Regions from separate parts of the Paenibacillus pasadenensis genome, predicted to be linked through region 3. Evidence: riboswitches for the same ligand, from Rfam matches in the RefSeq annotation. Region 3 holds a riboswitch; each other region holds the start of a gene.

Region 1 (7,378 bases), 630 kb from region 3:
TCTCCTAGTAGTATACCCAGACTCCGGAACTTATGTAAAGGCGAATTTTGCCTGTCCGGCTCGGATGGAAGCGATTGCCGCCGAGCGGCCGCCAGCCCTTGCGGACAGGCGGGGACTGACTCGCCGAAGCCCCCTGTGCTACAATAGAAGGTACGGCAATCCAGCGGATGCGCCGCGAAAAGGAGGCCTCTGGACGATGGACCACATCAAGGGCAAGCTCGCCCTGCTGCCCGATCAGCCGGGCTGCTATCTGATGAAGAACGGGGAAGGCACCATCATCTACGTCGGCAAGGCGAAGGTGCTGAAGAACCGGGTGCGCTCGTATTTCAACGGCACCCACAACGGCAAGACGCAGCGTCTCGTCTCGGAGATCCGGGACTTCGAATATATCGTGACGGCAAGCAACATGGAAGCGCTCATTCTCGAGTGCAACCTCATCAAGCAGTACCACCCGCGCTACAACGTCCTGCTCAAGGACGACAAGACGTTCCCGTACATCAAGATCACGAGCGAGAAGCATCCGAAGCTCGAGGTGACGCGGCGGATCGTCAAGGACAAGGGGAAATATTTCGGCCCCTATCCGAACGCCTATGCGGCGCAGCAGACGAAAAAGCTGCTCGACCGGCTGTATCCGCTGCGCAAGTGCAACACCTTGCCGGACAAGGTGTGCCTCTACTATCATCTCGGACAATGCATCGCTCCATGCGAGTACGACATCGAGCCGGGCACGTACGAGGCGATGGTGCAGGAGATCGCGCGCTTCCTGAACGGCGGCCAGGACGAGGTCAAGGCGGAGCTGCAGCGCAAGATGGCGGCCGCGGCGGAGGCGATGGAGTTCGAGCGGGCCAAGGAATACCGCGACCAGATCCAGGCGATCGACGCCGTCATGGAGAAGCAGAAGATCACGCTGTCCGACGCGCTCGACCGCGACGTGTTCGGCTATGCGACCGACAAGGGCTGGATGTGCGTGCAGATCCTCTACATGCGCGGCGGCAAGCTGATCGAGCGGCGCACGACGTCGTTCCCGTATTACGGCGAGGCGTATGACGATTTCATGACGTTCGTGACCCAATATTACAGCGACAACCCGGCGTTGCCCAAAGAAATCCTGCTGCCGCTGCCAGGCGCCTCCGCGGCCGTCAAGGAAGGCGAGGCGGACGCCGGGGAAAGTCTCGCTGCGTCCGCTTCTGCCGCGGACTCGGCGGCAGAAGCGGACGGCCTCGCGGAGCCGGAGCCGGAATCGGACGGCGCGGACCCGGCCCCGGGCTCGGCCGCCGACGAGGTGAGGGCCTCGCTCCAGAGCTGGCTCAAGGTGAAGGTGCATTTGCCGCAGCGCGGCCGCAAGCGCGAGGTCGTAGCGATGGCCGAGGGCAACGCCAAGGTGACGCTCGACGAGAAGTTCAAGCTGATCGAGCGCGACGAGGAGCGCAGCGTCAAGGCTCAGGCGGGCCTCGCGGCCTATTTGGGAATGACCGACATCCGCCGCATCGAGGCGTTCGACAACTCCAACATCCAGGGCACGAACCCGGTATCCGCGATGGTCGTGTTCACCGACGGCAAGCCGGACAAGAAGGAGTATCGCAAATACAAGGTGCGCACGGTGCAAGGGCCGGACGACTACGAGACGATGCGCGAGGTCATCCGCAGGCGCTACGAGCGGGTGCTCAAGGAAGGGCTGCCGCTGCCGGATCTGATCGTCGTCGACGGCGGGCGGGGTCAGATCAGCGCGGCCAACGACATCCTCGAGAACGAGCTCGGGCTGCAGGTGCCGGTATGCGGTCTCGTCAAGGACGCCAAGCACAAGACGGCGCAGCTCATGGTCGGCGACCCGCCCGAGCCGGTGACGCTGCCGCGCGACAGCCAGGAGTTCTACCTGCTGCAGCGCATCCAGGACGAGGTGCACCGGTTCGCGATCTCGTTCCACCGCGAGCAGCGCGGCAAGTCGATGACCGAGTCGCGCCTCGACTCGATTTCCGGCATCGGGGAGAAGCGGCGCAAGCAGCTGCTGCGGCATTTCGGCTCGCTCAAGAAGATCCGCGAGGCGAAGGCCGAGGACTTCCGTCCGCTCGGCATCGGCGACAAGCTCGCAGAGCGCATCGTCGAGGCGCTGCGCGAGGAGTAGCGGCGAGGGCGGCCGGCCAGCAAAAAGAGACGAAGCGGGAGGGAGTCCGCTTCGTCTTTTTCGTCTGCGCCGGCCGCGTCAGGCCGGCGGCGGATAGGCGGCCGCGCGCCTTTGCAGGCCGTACCGCCGCATCAGCCACGCGACGGCGATCGGCGCGACGATGTAGATGACGCCGGCGACCGTCTCGGCCGGACGGCCGGTCATGAACAGGGACATCGACATGAGCACGCTGTTCATGACCGCATGGGTGAAGACGGCGGTGAAGAAGCCGAATTTCAGGAACAGGTACGAGAACAGCAGGCCGAGGATCGTCAGCTCGATGAGCCTCGTCGTCGACGGATAGATCGGGTAGGTGACATGGCCGAGCGCCCAGATCACCGTCGGGATGAGCGAGGCGAGGAACGGATTTTTGATCCATTTCATCAGCAGGCCGATGCCGAACAGCCGGTACACCGCCTCCTCCTGGATGGCGGCGCACCATGCGAGCAGCGGCATGAGCCAGAGCGCCGCCATGTTGTACGGCGACTGGGTCACGTCCGTCGTCGCCCAGGCGCCTGTGGCGGCCGAGAGACCGCCGAGGATGAGCGTCTGCAGGCCGAGCAGCAGGAAGGCGAACGCGTAGGAAAGCTTCATCGCGCTCCACGCCTCGGCTCCGAAGCCGGGCTCCGAGCCGGCGGTCCAGAGCGGCCGGCCCTGGGCTCGCCACAGCCCGTCTCCGGCCACGAGCGAGAAGTACGCTCCGACCGCCATGACGAAGGTGAGCGCCGTCATGAAGACGAGCTGGGCCATCGCCGCCAGCTCTGCGTTGACCTCGCCCCCGTAGATCGCCCGCAAGCCGTCCAGCAGATTGAAGTTGTTGATTGTGTAGAAGGCGAGGAAGACCAGCGCCAGCGCCCAGCCCCGGCGGAACGACGTGAAGCGCCTCATGACGATGGCGTAGACGATGGCCAGCAGCGTCATGATACCGGACGGCAGCAGATTGCCGAGCAGCGACAATTGCTCGCCGAGCCGGTCCTGCTCCATCGTATAGGCGGCGTAGGAGGCAGGGACCTCGTAGACGGGCTGGAAGCGGGTCAGCCTGATCTCGCCCTCCAGGCGCTCGCCGGCGGCGAGGACGATCAGGCCCGCTTCGCCGACGGTGATCGCCGCCGCCTCGTAGCGGACGGAGCCCTCTTTGGCCGGGCCCGAGCGTCGCAGCTGGCCGAGTCCGAGCTCGTCGGCCTGTCGCTGGACCGTCCGGTCCAGCGCCTCGCCCTCCAGCGCGGAGCTTCCTCCGTCGCCTCCGGTCGGACCGAGCACCTGCTTCCAGCCGACGAGCTTGCCGCTCGTCATGCCGATCTCGACGAGCAGCCGCCGGCCGTCGTCGAAGTTCTGCGTCACCTGCCAGACATCGACGGGCACCTTGAGTCCGGCGCTGCTGTCCAGCGTCTTGCCCAGCTTCTCCTTCGCCACATAGCCCGCCATCAGCCTGTCGGCCTGATGGACCGCGTGGGCGTTCTGGGGCAGCGCGCGCAGCTGCTTCTGGGCAAAGTCGGCCGCAGCCGCCATCGCCTGCCCGCGGCTGACCGGGTGGACCGGCTCGCTCTCCGCGCCGACTCCGGCTGCCGAGGGGATGACCTGCAGCAGCAGGAATAAAGCGGCTCCGATTGCGCCACACCAAACGTATCTTCGAAAAGCCTGGTCAAGATGGGATGAATTCATCGAAGTCCTCCTTGCTGATGGCGCTGCCTGGTTGGATCCATGGTTTAACCTTACCACAGCGGCTTTCCTTTTATCCATGCCGCCCGGCCGCGCGGACGAGCCAGCGGGCAAAAGAGCGAGCGCGGAGGGGCTAGCATCCTCCGCAATGTCCGCCAGCCTCCAAAAACGAAGCAAATCGGCCGCCAACGCCTGCGGACGCATTTGGTAACCTGTCCTTTATCCTATATAATCAAATCCGATCCTATAGAACTTTAAACTGCCGAATTCCGGACGACAAGCGCCGGGAACGGGGGAACCAGCGCGGACGGCGGCTCGTGGAGCCGGACAGCCGATCCGCAGGGGTGAATTCCGCTCGGAACTTTTCCGGGGGGATAGGGCGGCCGTCACGCCCGAATCCGTCAGCTAACCTCGGAGGCTTCCATGACAGGACTCACACAGGCGCTGGGCACCGGGTGTTTCCGGTGCCTATTTGTCGTGTGCAAAAAAAGGAGAATGGCCGCCTATGACCGCTTGGAGGCTGCAGCTGAGGCAGCTGCTCATCCCTTCCCCGCCGAGGATTCTGATCGCCGGCTTCGCTTTCATCATCGCGCTCGGCTCGCTGCTGCTGATGCAGCCGTTCGCGACCGCGGACGGCCTGAGGACGCGCTGGATCGACGCGCTGTTCACGGCGACATCCGCTACCTGCGTCACGGGCCTCGTCGTCGTCGACACCGGAACGCATTATTCGCTGGCGGGCCAGCTCATCATCCTGGTGATGATCCAGATCGGCGGACTCGGCTTCATGACGATGGCGACGCTGTTCGCGCTCGTGCTGCGCAAGCGCATCTCGCTCAAGGAGCGGCTGCTGCTGCAGGAGGCGATGAACCAAGGCTCGATGGAGGGCATCGTACGGCTGATCCGCCGCGTCCTTTTGTACTCGCTCGTCATCGAGGGCTGCGGCGCGCTGCTGTATGCGCTGCGCTTCCTGTCCGACATGCCGCCCGGGCAGGCCGTCTATTACGGCATCTTCCATGCGGTGTCCATGTTCAACAACGCCGGCTTCGACATCATGGGCAACTACAGCAGCATGACCGCCTATGTCGCGGATCCGCTCGTCAATCTCGTCACCGTCTCGCTCGTCATCCTCGGCGGCCTCGGCTTCATCGTCCTGTCCGATCTGGTCGACTTCCGCAGGCATCGGCGGCTGACGCTGCACTCCAAGGTCGTGCTGCTGACAAGCGGCGGCCTGGTGGCGCTCGGGACGGCCGTCATCTTCCTGTTCGAATACGGGAATGCCGGCACGATGGGACCGCTCGACCTCGGCGGCAAGCTGCTCGCGTCGCTGTTCCAATCGGTCGCGACGCGCACCGCCGGACCGAACTCGGTGGACATCGGAGCGCTGACCCAGGCGAGCCTGTTCTTCATGATCCTCCTCATGTTCATCGGAGCGTCGCCCGGCTCGACCGGCGGCGGCATCAAGACGACGACGTTCATGACGCTCGCGGCGGCGATGTGGGCGATGCTCCGGGGCAAGGAGGACATCGTGCTGTTCCGCTACCGGCTCGCCAAGGAGCGCATCCTCAAGGCGCTGACGATCACGATGCTGTCGATCGCCATCGTGCTCGCCTCGACGATGGTGCTCTGCACGCTCGAGGACCGCGACTTCCTGCGCATCCTGTTCGAGACGGTGTCGGCGTTCGGCACGGTCGGGCTGAGCACCGGCATTACGCCGGGGCTGCAGGATGTCAGCAAGCTCGTGATCAGCTTCGTCATGTTCGCCGGCAGGCTCGGCCCGCTGACGATGGCGTACGCTCTCCGGCCCAAGGCCAGCAAGGAATATTACAAGCATCCGGAAGGCAAGATCATCATCGGATAGGAAAGGAAAGAAAGAGAGACAATGGGTAAGGGAGCCAAAGGAAGTCAATTCTGCGTCATCGGACTGGGCCGTTTCGGATCCAGCCTCGGCAAGGAGCTCGTGCAGCTCGGCCATGAGGTGCTCGGCATCGACCGCAGCGAGGAGCTCGTCGACGATCTGAGCGGCACGCTCACGCATACCGCCTGCGCGGACTCGACGGACGAGGAGGCTCTGCGCGCGCTCGGCATCCGCAATTTCGACTGCTGCATCGTCGCCATCGGCGGGGATATCCAGGCCAGCATCATGACGGCGATCCTCGTCAAGGACGCCGGGGTCAAAAAGGTCGTCGTCAAGGCGGTCAGCGAGCTGCACGGGCGCGTGCTGGAGAAGCTCGGCGCCGATCGGGTCATCTATCCCGAGCGCGATATGGGCATCCGCGTCGCCCATCAGCTCGTCTCGCCGAACCTGCTCGACTACATCGAGCTGAGCTCCGATTACTCCGTGGCGGAGCTGTCCGTGCCGCGCTGCTTGGCGGGCAAGACGCTCGCCGACATCGATCCGCGCAAGCGGTTCGGCTGCAGCATCGTAGCCGTCAACAAGCCGCAAGGCATCATCATCGCGCCCAAGGCCGAGCAGGTGCTGGCCGAGCGCGACGTCATGGTCGTCATCGGCACGAACGAGGGGATCGAGGACTTCGAGAACATGGTCAGCGAGCGCTGACTGAGGGCATCCGGCTGCGGCGGACCGAGCCGGCAAGCGGCTACGGCTGGCCCGGCAGGCCGCTGCGGGCGCTCAGCGGCAAGCCTGAACGCGCCGCGTAGCCGGCCGCCGCTTCCGCGATCCATTGGCGGACGACAGGCTCGAGCAGCGACGGATCGCCGTGGATGAGCGAGGTCGTGCGCCGAGTCTTTTTCAGCTCCGGCAGCGGCACGAGCATGAGGTCGTTGTCCTCCGCCATCTGCGGCCGGATGTACGATCGCGGCAGCAGCGTCGCCGCTCCGCATGTATGCAGCAGGCGCAGGATCGCCTCGAAGGAGTCGATCTCCATGCGCACGTCGGGATGCAGGCGGAACTTGTCGAACAGCTCGTCGGTAAGCGTGCGGAACCAGGTTCCCTTGGAGAACAGGATCATCGGCAGCCCGTTCAGGTCGCCGATCGCGAGCTTGTCGGACAGCATGCGCCCGCGCGGCAGCACGAGCTCGAGATGGTCGTCGAACAGCTTCACGCAGTGCAGCTGCGGATCGTCGATGACGGATGCCACAAGGCCGAGCTCGATTTTCCGGTCCCGGACGAGCGAGACGATCTCGTGGGTCTTGCCGGTCACGGCCTTGATGTCGATCTCGGGATGGCTGGCGGTCAGCGCCTGGATGAGGTCGGGCAGCGTCGTCTGCAGCGTCGTCAGGCTGGCGCCGATCGTCAGCGTGAAGCGGTGGGTCTGCTTGAACTCGGCCAGCGTGAGCAGATACTGCCGATGCATCTGGCGCAGCTGCACGGCGTAGTCGTACGTCAGCTCTCCGATGCGCGTCAGCTCCAGGCGGCGTCCGACGCGGCGGAACAGCGGCGCTCCGAGCTCCTCCTCGAGCTTGGCGATCTTGCGCGAGAGGGCGGGCTGCGACAGGTTGAGCAGCGCCGACGCCTTGTTCATGCTCGACTGCTCGACGATGACGGCGAACAGCTGAAGATCTTCCTGCATCGCGTTCCATCCTTTCGGCGATCCGATT
Region 2 (7,378 bases), on a different contig from region 3:
TATCTTACTATAGACAAGTTTCAATTGGAAATATATTTGCGACATCATTCGACAAAAACCTGGGGTTTTTGTCGAAACTATGAACAGAAAGCAAGGTGGGGCAATGGCGAGGCTGGAAGAAGAAAAGGTGTTCAAGGATCCTGTCCATAAGTATATCTACGTGCAAGATCAGCTGATCTGGGATCTGATCGATACGCCGGAATTTCAGCGGCTGCGGAGGATCCGCCAGCTCGGCACGACCTACCTGACCTTTCACGGGGCGGAGCATAGCCGCTTCAGCCATTCGCTGGGCGTATATGAGATTACCCGCCGGATCATCTCGCAATTCGAGCGGAGCGAGTACCCGGATTGGCCGAGGGAAGAGAAGCTGCTCTGTCTGTGCGCGGCCCTGCTTCACGATCTGGGGCATGGACCGTTCTCCCACTCGATCGAGGAAGTGATGGAGTTCGACCATGAGGAATGGAGCTGCCATATAATAGAGGGAAAGACGGAAGTGAACCGGCTCCTGCGCACGGTGGAGGCCGATTTTCCGAGCAAGGTGGCCTCGGTCATCCGCAAGAACTACGAGAAGCCGATCGTCGTCAATCTCGTCTCGAGCCAGATGGACGCGGACCGGATGGATTACCTGCTCCGGGACGCCTATTTTACCGGAGCCAACTACGGCACGTTCGATCTGGACCGGATCCTGCGCGTGCTGAGGCCCCATCAGGGGCGGATCGTCGTCAAGGGGAGCGGGATGCACGCGGTGGAGGATTATCTCATGAGCCGGTATCAGATGTACTGGCAGGTGTACTTCCATCCGGTGACCCGCAGCTCGGAGATCATCCTCCGGAAAATCTTGCTTCGCGCCCAGGAGCTGTGCCGCTCGGGCTATCCGTTCGGGTGGATTCCGGATCCGATCGTCAAGCTGTTCCAAGGCCAGCTCGATGTTCCTTCCTACCTGAAGCTCGACGAGGCGCTCGTGCAGACGGCGTTCGTGGCATGGACGGAAGAGGAGGACAAGCTGCTGTCGCAGCTGTGCTCGCGGTTCCTTCATCGCAAATTGTACAAGTATATAACCTTCGAGAAAGAGCATGAATCAGAAGCGCAGCTGTGCTTCGAGGAAATGGCGGCGGCGGGAATGGATCCGGGCTATGAGCTTGAAATTGATTTCCCGTACGATCTTCCTTATCATGTGTATCGATCCGCGACCGAGGGCCTGACCGATGGAGGAAGGGGCAAGCCACCCATCCTGCTGCTCGAGCCGAGCGGAGCCGTAACGGAAATCTCGCTGCGCTCCGATGTCGTTCCCTCGATCACGGGCATGCACCGAGGCCATTACCGCCTGTATTATGATGAAGAAGCCGCCGGACGGATCCGGCATAAGCTGAAGCCGCGTACGGCGGCCCGTCTGGGCTTGGAGCAGAGCGGCGAAGCATGAAAGGAGTCGAACCATGAAAGGAATCATCGACACGCACACCCATATGGACTCACCGAAATTCGACAACGACCGCGCCGAAGCGATTCAGCGCGCGCGGGAAGCCGGCGTGGAGCTGCTGTTCAATGTCGGCTTCAACCGGGAAACGATCCCGACGACGCTGGAGCTTGCCGAATCTTATCCCTTCGTCTACGCCATCGTCGGCTGGCATCCGACCGACACGGCCGATCTGCGCGAGGGCGATCTGGCCTGGATCGAGTCGCTGATGAGCAATCCGAAGGTCGCCGCGCTCGGAGAAATCGGGCTCGATTATTACTGGGACACCTCGCCGAAGGAGGTCCAGCAGCAGGCGTTCCGCGACCAGATCGCGATCGCCAAGCGATGCCGCAAGCCGATCGTCATCCATAACCGCGACGCCCATGAGGATGTCGTCCGCATCCTCCGCGAGGAGAAAGCGGAGGAGGTCGGAGGCATCATGCACTGCTTCTCCGGCAGCTGGGAAACGGCGAAGCAGTGCCTCGACATGAACTTCTACATCTCCTTCGGCGGACCGGTCACGTTCAAAAATGCAAGGGTTCCCAAAGAGGTGCTCGCGCAAGTGCCGATGGACCGATTGCTGCTCGAAACGGACTCTCCTTACCTCGCTCCGCACCCCCATCGCGGCAAGCGGAACGAAACCTCTTTCGTCACGCTCGTGGCCGAAACGGCTGCGGAAATAAAAGGTAAATCTGTAGAAGAAATCGTTTCCATCACATCGGCAAATGCAAGAAAATGTTTCCAAATTTCTTAAAATGGCGTGATATCGGATGAAAAAAGACTTGTGGAGGAGAAAGATTGACCTTTCCTTGAATAAAACGTCCGTCATCGCCCGAAAACCCTCGATTTTGAATCTCAGAGGATTTTATCGTGTCTTTACAATCGCTTGAAGGAAACGGTATGATTCAACACAGAGCTTTGAGTGATGCAGGATTTTCATCATTCGCTTAATCTCCCCGAACGGGGGGAGCGGGGGAACCATCGCAGCAGAAGGGGACGCAAGCCGTACATACCGAAGGGATGACGCTTGACCGCCAGACAAGCTGTACTTTTCCAGGGGTGAATTCGCCGGGACCACGAGCAGGGTCCTTGAGCCGATAGGGCAGCTCTCTTGCCCGAACCCGTCAGCTAACCTCGTAAGCGCATATAAGAGAGATCAACCTCGTGCTCCACTTCCACCTGATCGTGACCACCCGGGAAGCCACGAAACAGATCCTCTGTCGACGGCTTCTTTTTGTTTGAATAATGAATTATACGTCGACATAGGGTTAACGGTGGAGGTGAGGCGAGGCTGCCAGCGGCGTGCTGCTCGGCACGTACAAAACCTAATAGTCGCGTCTTGAATTATCATGCGTAACACGAGGCGGCGGGGCTATGTAAGGAGGACCGAAGAAGTGGGCGCTATCCCTTTAAAGGAAACCCATGTACAACGATCATCCAGCAAGTCTTTCCAATGGCGATGGAAGCATGACAACCTGCGTTTGATTATCCTTAGCATAACGATCTCACTCGCAATGACTTTCATGTTTTTGGTGTTGCTGAAAGGGACGTCGGAAAAAAGCGTCTCTCTGGTGCTGAACGGGCAGGAGAAAATCGTAAGCACGAGCCATTCCTCGCTCCAGCAGCTGCTGGAGGAGCAGGCGATCGCGGTCGGACCGCATGACGAGCTGTCGATTCCGCTCGGCGCCGCGCTTCAGGAGGGCGACCGCATCGTGATCGACCAGGCGGTGCCGGTGACGATTCTTGCCGACGGCAAGGCCCTGCAGGTGAAGACCACCAAAAAGACCGTGGAAGCGGCGATCGGAGAATCCAATATTGCCGTACGGGAGCAGGATAAAGTATTCCCGAGCTCCGAAAGCAAGCTGAAAGCCAACATGACGATCCGCGTCATGAGAATCGACAAGCATCAGATTACGACCAAGCACGACATCCCGTTCACCGTCGTCCGCAAGCAGGACGCTACCCTGGAAAAGGGGCAGCTCAAGATGGTGAAGGCCGGCCAGAACGGCCAACTCGTCAAAACCTTCGAAAAGGTGTACCAGGACGGCAAACTGGTCACGAAGACTCTGCTCGCCAAATCCATGGAGAAACAAGCCGTCAGCAAGGTCGTGGCGGTGGGAACCAAGGAAAAGCCCAAACCGAAGCCAGCGGTCCTGACCGCGGCATCCTCATCTCCAGCCCTAGCTCAGACCAAATCCGGTCTCGATCTCAAAGCCAAGAAAGTTCTCACCAACGTTACCCTGACCGCGTATACCGCCGGATTCGCCTCCACGGGCAAATCCAAAGGCGACCCCGGTTACGGCGTCACCGCCTCCGGAGCGAAAGTGTCCGAAGGGCGCACCATTGCAGTCGACCCGGACGTCATCCCGCTGGGATGGTGGGTGTATATAGAAGGCATCGGCTTCCGCCGCGCCGAAGATACGGGCGGAGCGATCAACGGCAAGAAAATCGACGTGTTCTACGAAAGTGAATCCTACGTGAAAAAATTCGGCAAGAAGCGAGGCTATACGGTCTATGTCCTTGGACCGACCAAGCCGAAGCTGAGCTGATCTTTTGCGAGCGGGCCCGCTGTTTTTCAGCGGCCCGTTTTGGGCGTTTATAAGGAAATAGCGGGGAGTAAGGGACGGCGAAAGGGTCAAAGCTAGTTGTGATCTTTTACCCTGTCGCAAGCAAGCGGAACCAAAGGAGACAAGCCAGTGATCAAGGAAATCATCGTGGTCGAGGGCAAGGACGACACGACGGCGGTCAAGCGGGCCGTCGAGGCCGATACGATCGAGACGAACGGCTCGGCTGTCGGCGAGGAGGTGCTCCGCCGGATCGAGCTGGCGATGGAGCGGCGCGGCGTCATCATCTTCACCGACCCCGACCACGCCGGGGAACGCATCCGCAAGATCGTCTCTCAGCGCATTCCCGGCTGCAAGCATGCGTTCCTGCCTCAGGAGGACGCCCTTTACCGCGGAGACATCGGCGTCGAGAACGCTTCGCCGGAGGCGGTGCGGCGCGCGCTCGCATCCGTGCGTACGGAAGGCGCGGCCGGCGAGCCGGAAATCACCCATGCCGATCTGATGGAGGCGGGGCTGCTCGTCCATCCGGATGCCGCGCGGCGCCGGCTGCTCATGGGCAATCGGCTCGGCATCGGCTATTGCAACGGCAAGCAGTTCATGAAGCGCTGCGCAAGCTTCCGGATCAGCCGGAAGGAGTTCCGCGAGGCGCTGGAGCAGATGAAGGAGGAAATCGGATCATGACCGATGTAGCGACACCGAGAAGGACGAAGGAAATCATCGAGCGGCACGGATTCTCCTTCAAGAAGAGCCTGGGCCAGAACTTCCTGATCGACCCGAACATCCTGAACAAGATCGTGTCGGCCGCAGGGCTCGACAAGACGAAAGGCGCGCTCGAGATCGGTCCCGGCATCGGCGCCCTGACCGAGCAGCTCGCCCGCCAGGCGAAAGCGGTCGCCGCGGTCGAGATCGACCAGCGCCTCATCCCGATCCTGCAGGAGGTGCTCGGAGCGGAGGAGCATGTCTCGGTCGTGCATGCCGACGTGCTGGAGCTCGACCTGCAGCAGCTGTTCCGCGACAAGTTCGCGGAGACGAGCGCGGTCAGCGTCGTCGCCAACCTGCCCTATTACGTGACGACGCCGATTCTGATGAAGCTGCTCGAGCAGCGGCTGCCGCTGGAGAACATCGTCGTCATGATCCAGAAGGAGGTCGCCGAGCGGATGGCGGCGAAGCCGGGCACCAAAGCCTACGGCAGCCTCAGCGTGGCGGTGCAGTACTACGCGGTGCCGGAGCTGGTCTGCATCGTGCCGCATACGGTGTTCATCCCGCAGCCGAACGTCGACTCGGCGGTCATCAAGCTGGCGATGCGGGACAAGCCTGCGGTCGAGGTGGCCGACGAGGACTTCTTCTTCCGCACGGTGCAGGCGTGCTTCGCGCAGCGGCGCAAGACGATCCACAACAACCTGTCGTCCTGGCTCGGCAAAAACCGGCGCGAGGAGCTGACCCGCGTCCTGCAGGAGACGGGCATCGACCCGGTGCGCCGCGGCGAGACGCTCTCGCTGCCGGAGTATGCCGCGCTCGCGGCGGCCCTCGAGCGGGAAGGCCTGAAGCAAGCCTGACCTGATGATTTGAACCCCCCGGTTTCCGATCCGGCTGTCACCATTCGCCCTCATTGCCCATAGGCTGAGGCTAGAGGTGATGGCACAGTGGAAACTGGGGATTTTGTCGTTCGGCGATCCTATGGAGGAGACGTGCTTTTCCGGGTGGAGGCGGTTTATGGGGATACGGCCATACTTAAAGGATCGGATTACCGTCTGCTCGCGGACGCGCCGCTCGCCGACCTGGAGAAGGTAGCGAACCCGGAGGAGCTGGGCGTCACGAAATCGCTGAGAAGCAAGGTGAAGGCTTCGAACCGGCGCATGAGCGCGGAACTCATCGACCATGCCTTCGCCAGCGAGCTCGACTACCGACCGGAAGAGAAGCATGCGTATTTCGACCTGCCGGGCAAGGTGCTGCATCTCGATGGAGATGCGAACTACATGCGCAAGAGCATGCAGTTGTACAACCAGATGAACGTGCCTGCTCAAGGGCTGCACGTGGCGGAGAACCAGATGGCGGACCTGCTCTATCGTCTGCTCCCGCAGGTCAAGCCGGACATCGTCGTCATCACGGGCCATGACGGGCTGCTCAAGACGCCGGGCCGCAGCGAGCTGTACAGCATCGGCAGCTACAAGAACTCGCAGAACTTCGTCAACGCGGTGCACGTCGCCCGCGAATATGACAAGAACCGCGACAACCTCGTCGTCGTGGCCGGCGCCTGCCAGTCCTATTACGAGGCGCTGCTGCAGTCCGGAGCGAACTTCGCCAGCTCGCCCGGCCGCATCCTGATCCATGCGCTCGATCCGGTCTACATCGCGATCAAGGCGAGCTACACGTCGATCCGCGAATGCGTGAACCTGCCGGATGTCATCCACGGCACGATTTCGGGCATCGATGGCGTCGGCGGCATCGAGACGATGGGACGCTATCGGGTCGGCTTGCCGAAGCCGATCGAGGTCAAGCAGGTCAAGCCGAATCCTTATTATATGGGAGGGTGAAAGCCCGCTCTTGCGCCTTGAGAAAGTCGAAAAATATTCATTGACACTAAAGTTGGTACGATGATATAATTTTCGTTTATTTGACATTGCCATCCTTCTTGGGCTATAATGGACAAGGAAAGAGGTGGTAGTGCCAATGGCTAGAAATGCTTTGTCGGAAATCAAGCGCAGCATGGAAGCTCATATTGGAGCCAAGATCATGTTGCGGGCCAATGGAGGCCGGCGCAAGACGGTTGAACGTTCTGGTGTTTTGGAAGAAACCTACCCATCTGTTTTCATCGTGAAGCTTGACCAGGATCAGCACGCATTCAAGCGGGTATCCTACAGCTATGCGGATATTTTGACGGACTCGGTCGAGGTTACCGTCTGCAATGACGAAGGTCAGGTGCGGATCAACCCGCTGCATTGACGAATAGATCAGGTTTCACGGGGAAACCTTCGCGCGCGGCCGCTGCCAGCGCGTTTTTTTTGGCTGTTTTTCCTCCGCATACTCGGCTGGGCGTTCCCTCATACTACGGAGGGCGATAGCGGCAAGAGCTTGCCGTCCGCACCTGAGAGCGAAAAGGAGGCATGCAGCATGAGCCGCAGAAGGCGCAGCACGATGTCGGAGCAGCTGAAGGTGGAGCTGGCCAAGGATCTGGGCTTCTACGATACGGTCCAGCAGGAAGGCTGGGGCGGCATCAAGGCGAAGGATGCCGGCAACATGGTGAAGCGGGCCATCCAAATGGCGGAGCAGGCCGCTTCGCGCCAGCAGCGATAGCAGGAACGAGGCGGATCCGGACGCGTCCAGCGGCGGGCCGCCTTTTCGCTTTTCTCCCGGTCGGATG
Region 3 (7,378 bases):
TTGGAGGCGAGTCCCGAGGTCGCGTCCGAGCCGCCGCATTTGACGCCGACCTTCAGCTTGGACAGCGGCACCGGCTCCTGCCGCTGGCGCATCAGGCCCGCCTGCAGCTGCCGCGCCAGCTTCGCGCCGTGCTCGATCGCCTTCACCGAGCCACCGACGCTTTGGATGTCGAACCATTCGACCGGTTTACCGGTAACTCGAATGGCGTCGGCCAGCTGCTGCGGATCGACCACCTCGCACCCGAGGCTGACGATCAGCACCGCACCGACGTTCGGGTTCGCCCCCGTCCCCGCCAGCACGCTGAACGTGCGGTCCTTGTCCGCCCCGATCTGGCTGCAGCCATGCGGATGCGGCACGGCGACCGCGCCCGGCACGAGCTGCGCGATGCGGCTGCACACCTGGTTCGAGCAGATGACGGTCGGAATGATGAGCAGATGATTGCGGATGCCGATGTCGCCGTTCTCCCTTCGGTAGCCCATGATCGCAGGGGCTGCCTGGCTTGCTGCCGCCTGATCTGCGGCTTGGCTTGCCGCTGCCTGGCCTGACTCCGTCTGATCTGCCGCTGCCTGGCCTGACGCCTGCCCTTCCGGTTCCCTCATGCTTTTCCTCCTCCTGTTCCAGCAGCCGCGCCGGCCTGGTCGCCGCGTCCGCGGATGCCCTCGATGTTGTGCACATGGACGTGGCGCCCCGCCTCGATTGCCGTCACGGCGCGGCCGATCACTTCGCCGTACTTGCGCACCTCGCCGCCTGCCGCTACGGCCGCGATCGCGATTTTGTGGCCGAACGCGACCGGCTCCGCGACGACGACGCTTCCTTCCCGCCCGCCTGTCTTGTAGCGGATCGTCTCTCCTGCCGCCACATCCCGCAGCGCGGTCGCGACATGGTCGCGGACATCCATGACGATCGCGTCCGCTCCCGCTTCCAACGCATGCTCCATGCCTTCTCCTCCTCTTTGCGCCGGCAGACGACTTGGATCGGCTGGCCGCGCTCCTCGATTTGAGTTATCGGTAACTCAAATGTAAGCGACCTCATGCTTGCTGTCAATAGACCGCATTGGCTACAATGATTGCAGCTTGTAAAAAGGGAACGGAGGAGCTTCATGGTCACCATCTACGACATCGCCCGCGTGGCCGGCGTCTCCGCCATGACAGTGTCGCGGGTCATCAACGATACCGGCCGGATCAGCGAAGCGACGAGAAAGCGGGTCCGGCAGGTGATGGAGGAGCTGCAGTACGTGCCGAACTCCAACGCCCGCAGCCTCGTCCTGCAAAAGACGAATATCCTCTCCCTGCTCATTGCCGACATCGCCAACCCGTTTTATACGACGCTGGCGCGGGGGGCGGAGGATGCGGCCAAGCGGCTTGGCTATCGGCTGCTGTTCGGCAACAGCGACGAGGATTACGGCAAGGAAAAGGACTATGTGGACATGATCCTCTCCACGCGCGTGGACGGCGTGCTGTTCGCTCCGGCCGGCGACGGCTCCGCCCCGCATCTGCGGCTGCTGGAGCAGCACCGCATTCCCTATGTGCTGCTCGACCGGGACGTGCCCGGCATCCAGGCGGACCGCATCCTCGGCGAAAGCCGCGACGGGGCGCGCCGGCTCGTCGAGCATCTGATCGGACTCGGCCACGAGCGCATCGCGCTGGTGAACGGATCGGAGGACGTCTCCACCGCGCGCGAGCGCCATGCGGGCTATCGGGACGCGCTCAAGCTGAACGACCTCCCGTATGACGAGACGCTCGTCCGCCATCTCGACTATTCGGACGGCTTCAATCCGAGCGATCTCGACCCACTGCTGGCGTTGAGCTCCCCGCCGACGGCCATTTTTGCCGCCAACAACTTCCTCGCGCTCGGCGTCATCCAGTCGCTGCGCGAGCGCGGCCTGGCTGTGCCGGACGATCTGTCGGTCGTCTGCTTCGACGATCTCGGCTTCGCCAGCATTTTGAGTCCGTTCCTGACGGTGGCCGCGCAGCCGGCCTATCAGTTCGGCGCGCTCGGCCTGGAGCGCCTCGTCGACCGGATCGAAAACGGCGACGGCAGCGGCCCGCGCACGCTCATCCTGCCGGCGGAGCTGATCGTGCGCTCGTCGAGCCGCAAGCGAGAGCGATGAAAGCAGCTGCGCGGTAGGCCTGGAGCCTGGAGCGGCGCTGCCGTTCGCGAATCCGAGCGGCGAGAAGCCGCGGCTCTGCCGTTCGCGAACCCGAGGAGCGAGAGGCTGCGGCGCCAGAGGCGGCCATGCGACAAGGGGCTGTCCCGACGTCCGTTTCACGGATGCCGGGACAGCCCCTTGTTCCTTTCTGTCCGCGAGCGAGGCTTCTAAGCGCTAACGAAACGACTGCGCGGGCCTATGAGCCATGCGGAGCCTCTAGTCAAAAAACTCCATATGCGGCTTGGTCTGGCGATAATAGGCCATCCGGTCCGCCAGCGTGCCGGTATGGAATTCGAACTTGTGGCCGTCGGGGTCTGCGAAGTAGACCGAGCGCCGGTCACGCTCGTCCCGCTCCCGTCCCGGCAAGATGTCCGCGCCGATGCGCCGCAGCCGGGACACCGCCTCGTCGAACTCCTCCTCTTTAATGGAAAAGGCGATATGCGTATAAGACAGACGGATCTCCTCGCGCGGGAGATCCTTTTCTTCGTTCAAGGCGAGCCACAGACCGTCCAGATCGAAATAAGCGGTCGACCGTCCGCGCACGAGCAGCTTCGCGCCGAACGCCTCCCGATAGAACGCGATCGACCGCTCCAGCGACGAGACGCTGAACAGCAGATGATTAAGGCCTTGCAGCTTCATGATGGACTCCTCCTCCTCCTGTATCGCCAACGGCTCCCCTGCGGGTCCGGATGCAAAAAGTCCCGGCAGCCAAGCTGCCGGGACTTCAACGACCATGCTTATTCTTCGCCGGCGACGTCCTCGCCGTCGTCCTCGCCGATCATCTTGCTGTAGTCCTCGCCGGTGACGACGCGGCGGGCGGTGACGTACCGCTTGGCGTAGTAGGAATCGCTCAGCTTCGTGTAGCGCACGCCCTTGCTGGAGGCGTGGGCGAACTTGCCGTCGCCGACGTAGATGCCGGCATGCGAGATGCCGCGGCCGCTCGTATTGAAGAAGACGAGATCGCCGGGACGAAGATCGTCCTTGTCCACTTTGGAGCCGACCTGAGCCTGCGACTTGGACGTGCGGGGCAGCTTGACGTCGAACTGGTTGAAAATATGGCGGACGAAGCCGGAGCAGTCGAAGCCGGCTGTCGTCGTGCCGCCGTATTTGTAAGGCGTGCCGATGACTTTTTTGATCGCGCTGTCGAGATCCGGCGTATTCGCGAACGCGCTGCTGCTGAACGTCAGAAGCAGAACCAGGCCAAGCATGGACAGGATGACTTTCTTCACAAGTTGCTTCTCCCTTCGGATGCCTACGAAGTTAGCTGTGGGTTCGGTTGAAGGTTCCCTAGAATCCTCTCTTGCAAGATTCATTCACCCGGTATGGTTCCCCCGTTTTTCTTCTCGAAAATTCGGCATGATGATTCATCATTTTTATTAAAGGTTAATATTCGTAGTTTTTTGTCGAATCCCTGCCCGGGAAATATTAGAAGTCCCTCATCAAATCCCTTACTTTTCTCATAAATCAGCCTAGGCCCTTCTGCTCATATCATCGAATGGACGCGATTTTCGCCCCTGTCCTCCTGCCCAGAGGAAGAAATGGATATTTCCCCCTGCCATTCTGAGAAACTATCCTTTAAGCGTTATGAATTTAATAGGATAATAGTGGAACTCTTCGAGTGAAAGGAGGCCGCCTGCCGAATTCCGCTTTTTTATCCTACTTTTGAAAAGGAGGACTTTCATGTCCGCAAAATCCCGCACTTCCACCCCCCGCTTCCAGGCTTTGCGCGCGCTGCTGCTCGCCGTGTTCCTGATCGGCTCGATCGTGCCGGGCTCGCTCGCCGTCCGCACCGCCCATGCCGCCGATGCCTGCACCGGCGTCTCCGCCTGGTCGGCCTCGGCGATCTACACCGCGGGCCAGAAAGCCGTGTACAGCAGCACGCTGTACGAAGCGAAGTGGTGGACGACGAACGAGCGCCCCGACCTGTCCGGCCCATGGGGCGCATGGAAATCGCTCGGCGCCTGCTCGTCCGCTCCGACTCCGACGCCGACTCCGACCAAGACGCCTTCGCCTAGCGCGACGCCGACTCCGACGCCCGGCGCTCCGGGCGGCAAGATTACCGGCGCCTACGTCGCCGACTGGCATTTCCCGAACGTGAGCACCGTGCCGGCCGAAAAGCTGACGCATGTGTTCTACGCCTTCGCCGACGTGGCCAACAACGGCGTGAGCGGCGGCGACGCCTCCAAGCTCGCCCAGCTGACGACGCTGCGCAGCAAAAATCCGAGCCTGAAGGTGCTCGTCTCCGTCGGCGGCTGGGGCCGCTCGCAAGGCTTCGCCGGCGCGGCCTCGACCGACGCCAGCCGGACGGCGTTCGCGAACAGCGCCCTTTCCTACATCCGCGCCAACAAGCTGGACGGCGTCGACATCGACTGGGAATACCCGGCCGCCGGCGACAAGCAGAACTATACGCTGTTCATCCAAAAGCTCCGTTCGGTGCTTGACGCAGGCAGCGCAGCGGACGGCCGAGGCAGCAACAAGTACCAGCTGACCGCCGCCGTAGGCGCTTCGGACTACGGCCTCGGCAACATCGACATCGCCGCCGTGCAGCCGTCGTTCGACTTCCTGAACGTGATGACCTACGACATGCAGGCCGGCTCGGGCACGCATCATACGGCGCTTTACAACTCCTCGCGCGCCAGCTACAGCGTCGACACCGCCGTCAAGCTGCTCAAGAGCAAGGGGCTGCCCGCGTCCAAGCTGGTCATCGGCGGCGCGTTCTACTCCCACGGCACGGCCGACTATACGTACGACGAGCTCAAGGCCGGCTTCATCAACAAAAACGGCTGGACGCGCCAATGGGACGATGCGGCCAAGGCTCCGTATCTGACGAACAGCGGCGGCGGCTTCCTCAGCTACGACGACACGCAGTCGCTAGCCGAAAAGGTCAAGTACCTGAAAGCGAACAGCCTCGCGGGCATCATGTTCTGGGAGTACGGGCAGAACTTGGACGGCGAGCTGCTGGGAGCGATCCACACGGCGCTGAATTCCTGACCGCCTCGCCCGGCATGACGGCAGGCGCGGAGAAATGCCGCTGGTCCAAACGGACCTGCGGCATTTTCGCCTTTTCGCCTGCCGCGGCTCGCTTGACGCGCGGACGCATCGTCTCCGGCGGCTTGCCGCCGCTCGTTTTTCTCCCAAGCGCCTACCGCAGGTGGACAGCGCCGCCCGTCCGCTTTACGATGGATTCATTCAGCATGGAGGAAGGGACGGGCGCATATGGCGAGAAACGAGGGCTACGGCATCTACGGGTTCCGCTTCCAGGAGAGCGCGGAGCTGCCGCTTTGCAGCCTGTTCGCGGTCGGCCGTGAGGCGATCGACTCGACGGACTACGACTGGGACGGGGAGAAGAGGACCGACGGCCCGCTCCTGCTTTTCCAATATACGACGAGCGGCGAAGGAATCTACGAGAGCGGCGGCGAACGCCGGCTGGCGGCGGGAGAAGCGTTCATGACGGAAATTCCCGGGCGTCACCGCTACCGCTATCCGGGAGGAAAGGAGCCGTGGGAGTTCTATTTCGTTCTCCTCCGGCCGACGCATGCGCAGGGCTTGTGGGACTACGTCAAAAGCAGGACCGGCCCCTTTCCCCGCCTGTCGGCGGACAGTCCGCCGATCCTGCTGCTGCGCGATCTGTTCCAGCGCGCCAGCGCGGGCGGAATATCCGATCCGTTCGTCGCCTCCTCCTGCGTGCACGCCTTTCTCGTCGAGCTCTGCCGCTGGGCGTCGACCGGCGCCCGGCCGGAGACGGACTGGCCCGCTGCGATCCGCGAAGCGGCCGACTGCATGCGGACGCGCTATGCCGACATGATCAGCCAGCATGAGCTGGCCGACCGAGTCGGCTTGTCCCGATTCCACTTCGTCCGCAGCTTCGCCCGCCATGCCGGCGTGACGCCGGCGCAGTACCTCGCCCGCGTGCGCATCCAGAAGGCCGTGGAGCTGCTCGGCTCGACGGACTGGAGCATCGAGCGGATCGGCGCGGCTGTCGGCTACAGCAGCGGCAGCTATTTCATCAAGGCGTTCCGCAGGCTGACCGGCCGGACGCCGGGCTCGTTCCGCCTGGGCGGCGAAGGGCTTCCCTACAGCCGCATCTTTTTCGACTGATCCTCTCGGAGCAAGACAGCAATTTCATGCTATTGCCTGCGTGAAATTGTCGTAGTTGGCGCCGGGACGCGTCGAGTATAGTTCAAGAAAGAACGCTGCTTGATGCGAAAACAGGAGGAAACGATGAGCCATCTGAACCTCGCGCCGACCCCGCCCATGGGCTGGAACAGCTGGGACTGCTACGGCGCAGCCGTCACCGAGCAAGAAATCCGCGGCAACGCGGAATACATGGCCGAGCGGCTGAAGCCGTTCGGCTGGGAGTACGTCGTCGTCGACATCCAGTGGTACGAGCCCGGAGCGAGCAGCTCCCTCTACCGCAAGTTCGTTCCACTGGAGATGGACGGCCATTCCCGCCTGATGCCCGCCGCGAACCGCTTTCCGTCCGCCGCCGGCGGCAAAGGCTTCCGTCCGCTCGCCGATTACGTGCACGGGCTCGGCTTGAAGTTCGGCATCCACATCATGCGCGGCATCCCCCGCCAGGCAGTCCATGCCGCGTCCCCGATCCTCGGCAGCGAGGCGACGGCGCGCGACATCGCGCATCCGAACTCGATCTGCCCGTGGAACACCGACATGTACGGCGTCGATCCGCGGCACGAAGGCTCGCAGGCGTACTACGACTCGCTGTTCGAGCTGTATGCGGAGTGGGGCGTCGACTTCGTCAAGGTCGACGACATCGCCGCGTCCCGGCTGTACGGCGCCCATCTCGAGGAGATCGCGCTGATCCGGCGGGCGATCGACCGCTGCGGGCGGCCGATCGTGCTGAGCCTGTCGCCCGGACCCGCGGCGGTCGAGCAGGCCGAGCAGCTCAAGGCCGGAGCGAATCTATGGCGCATCACCGACGACTTTTGGGACCGCTGGGAGCTGCTGCTCGACATGTTCGACCGCTGCGAGCGGTGGCAGGGCCTCGGAGCGGACGGCGCCTGGCCGGACTGCGACATGCTGCCGCTCGGCCATATCGGCATCCGCTCCGTCGACGGAGGCGGCGCCGACCGGCTGACCCGCTTCACGCGGGACGAGCAGGTGACGATGATGACGCTCTGGTGCCTGTTCCGCTCGCCGCTGTTTTTCGGAGGCGAGCTGCGCGACAACGACGCGTGGACGAACAGCCTGCTGACGAACCGCGACGTGCTG

Evidence for each region. Region 3 has a riboswitch for cyclic di-AMP ahead of B8V81_RS04605 (C40 family peptidase). Riboswitches for the same ligand answer to the same signal wherever they lie in the genome.
Region 1: it holds a riboswitch for cyclic di-AMP, as region 3 does, so the genes downstream of both, B8V81_RS07070 (TrkH family potassium uptake protein) here and B8V81_RS04605 (C40 family peptidase) in region 3, are expected to answer to the same signal.
Region 2: it holds a riboswitch for cyclic di-AMP, as region 3 does, so the genes downstream of both, B8V81_RS00125 (resuscitation-promoting factor) here and B8V81_RS04605 (C40 family peptidase) in region 3, are expected to answer to the same signal.

What each region holds. Positions count from the first base shown of each region.
Region 1 is NZ_NFEZ01000003.1:805,371-812,748, reverse strand. It holds gene uvrC (excinuclease ABC subunit UvrC) at 197-2,122, shown strand; gene B8V81_RS07075 (CPBP family intramembrane glutamic endopeptidase) at 2,201-3,823, opposite strand; cyclic di-AMP (ydaO/yuaA leader) riboswitch at 4,071-4,255, shown strand; gene B8V81_RS07070 (TrkH family potassium uptake protein) at 4,326-5,678, shown strand; gene B8V81_RS07065 (potassium channel family protein) at 5,700-6,377, shown strand; gene B8V81_RS07060 (LysR family transcriptional regulator) at 6,418-7,350, opposite strand.
Region 2 is NZ_NFEZ01000001.1:21,592-28,969, reverse strand. It holds gene B8V81_RS00135 (HD domain-containing protein) at 104-1,420, shown strand; gene B8V81_RS00130 (TatD family hydrolase) at 1,434-2,207, shown strand; cyclic di-AMP (ydaO/yuaA leader) riboswitch at 2,388-2,611, shown strand; gene B8V81_RS00125 (resuscitation-promoting factor) at 2,848-4,002, shown strand; gene rnmV (ribonuclease M5) at 4,150-4,698, shown strand; gene rsmA (16S rRNA (adenine(1518)-N(6)/adenine(1519)-N(6))-dimethyltransferase RsmA) at 4,695-5,573, shown strand; gene yabG (sporulation peptidase YabG) at 5,661-6,551, shown strand; gene veg (biofilm formation stimulator Veg) at 6,688-6,960, shown strand; gene B8V81_RS00100 (small, acid-soluble spore protein, alpha/beta type) at 7,129-7,311, shown strand.
Region 3 is NZ_NFEZ01000003.1:175,771-183,148, forward strand. It holds gene B8V81_RS04585 (UxaA family hydrolase) at 1-479, opposite strand, end outside; gene B8V81_RS04590 (UxaA family hydrolase) at 596-937, opposite strand; gene B8V81_RS04595 (LacI family DNA-binding transcriptional regulator) at 1,100-2,110, shown strand; gene fosB (metallothiol transferase FosB) at 2,366-2,788, opposite strand; gene B8V81_RS04605 (C40 family peptidase) at 2,887-3,378, opposite strand; cyclic di-AMP (ydaO/yuaA leader) riboswitch at 3,383-3,516, opposite strand; gene B8V81_RS04610 (glycosyl hydrolase family 18 protein) at 3,830-5,140, shown strand; gene B8V81_RS04615 (AraC family transcriptional regulator) at 5,366-6,247, shown strand; gene B8V81_RS04620 (glycoside hydrolase family 27 protein) at 6,371-7,378, shown strand, end outside.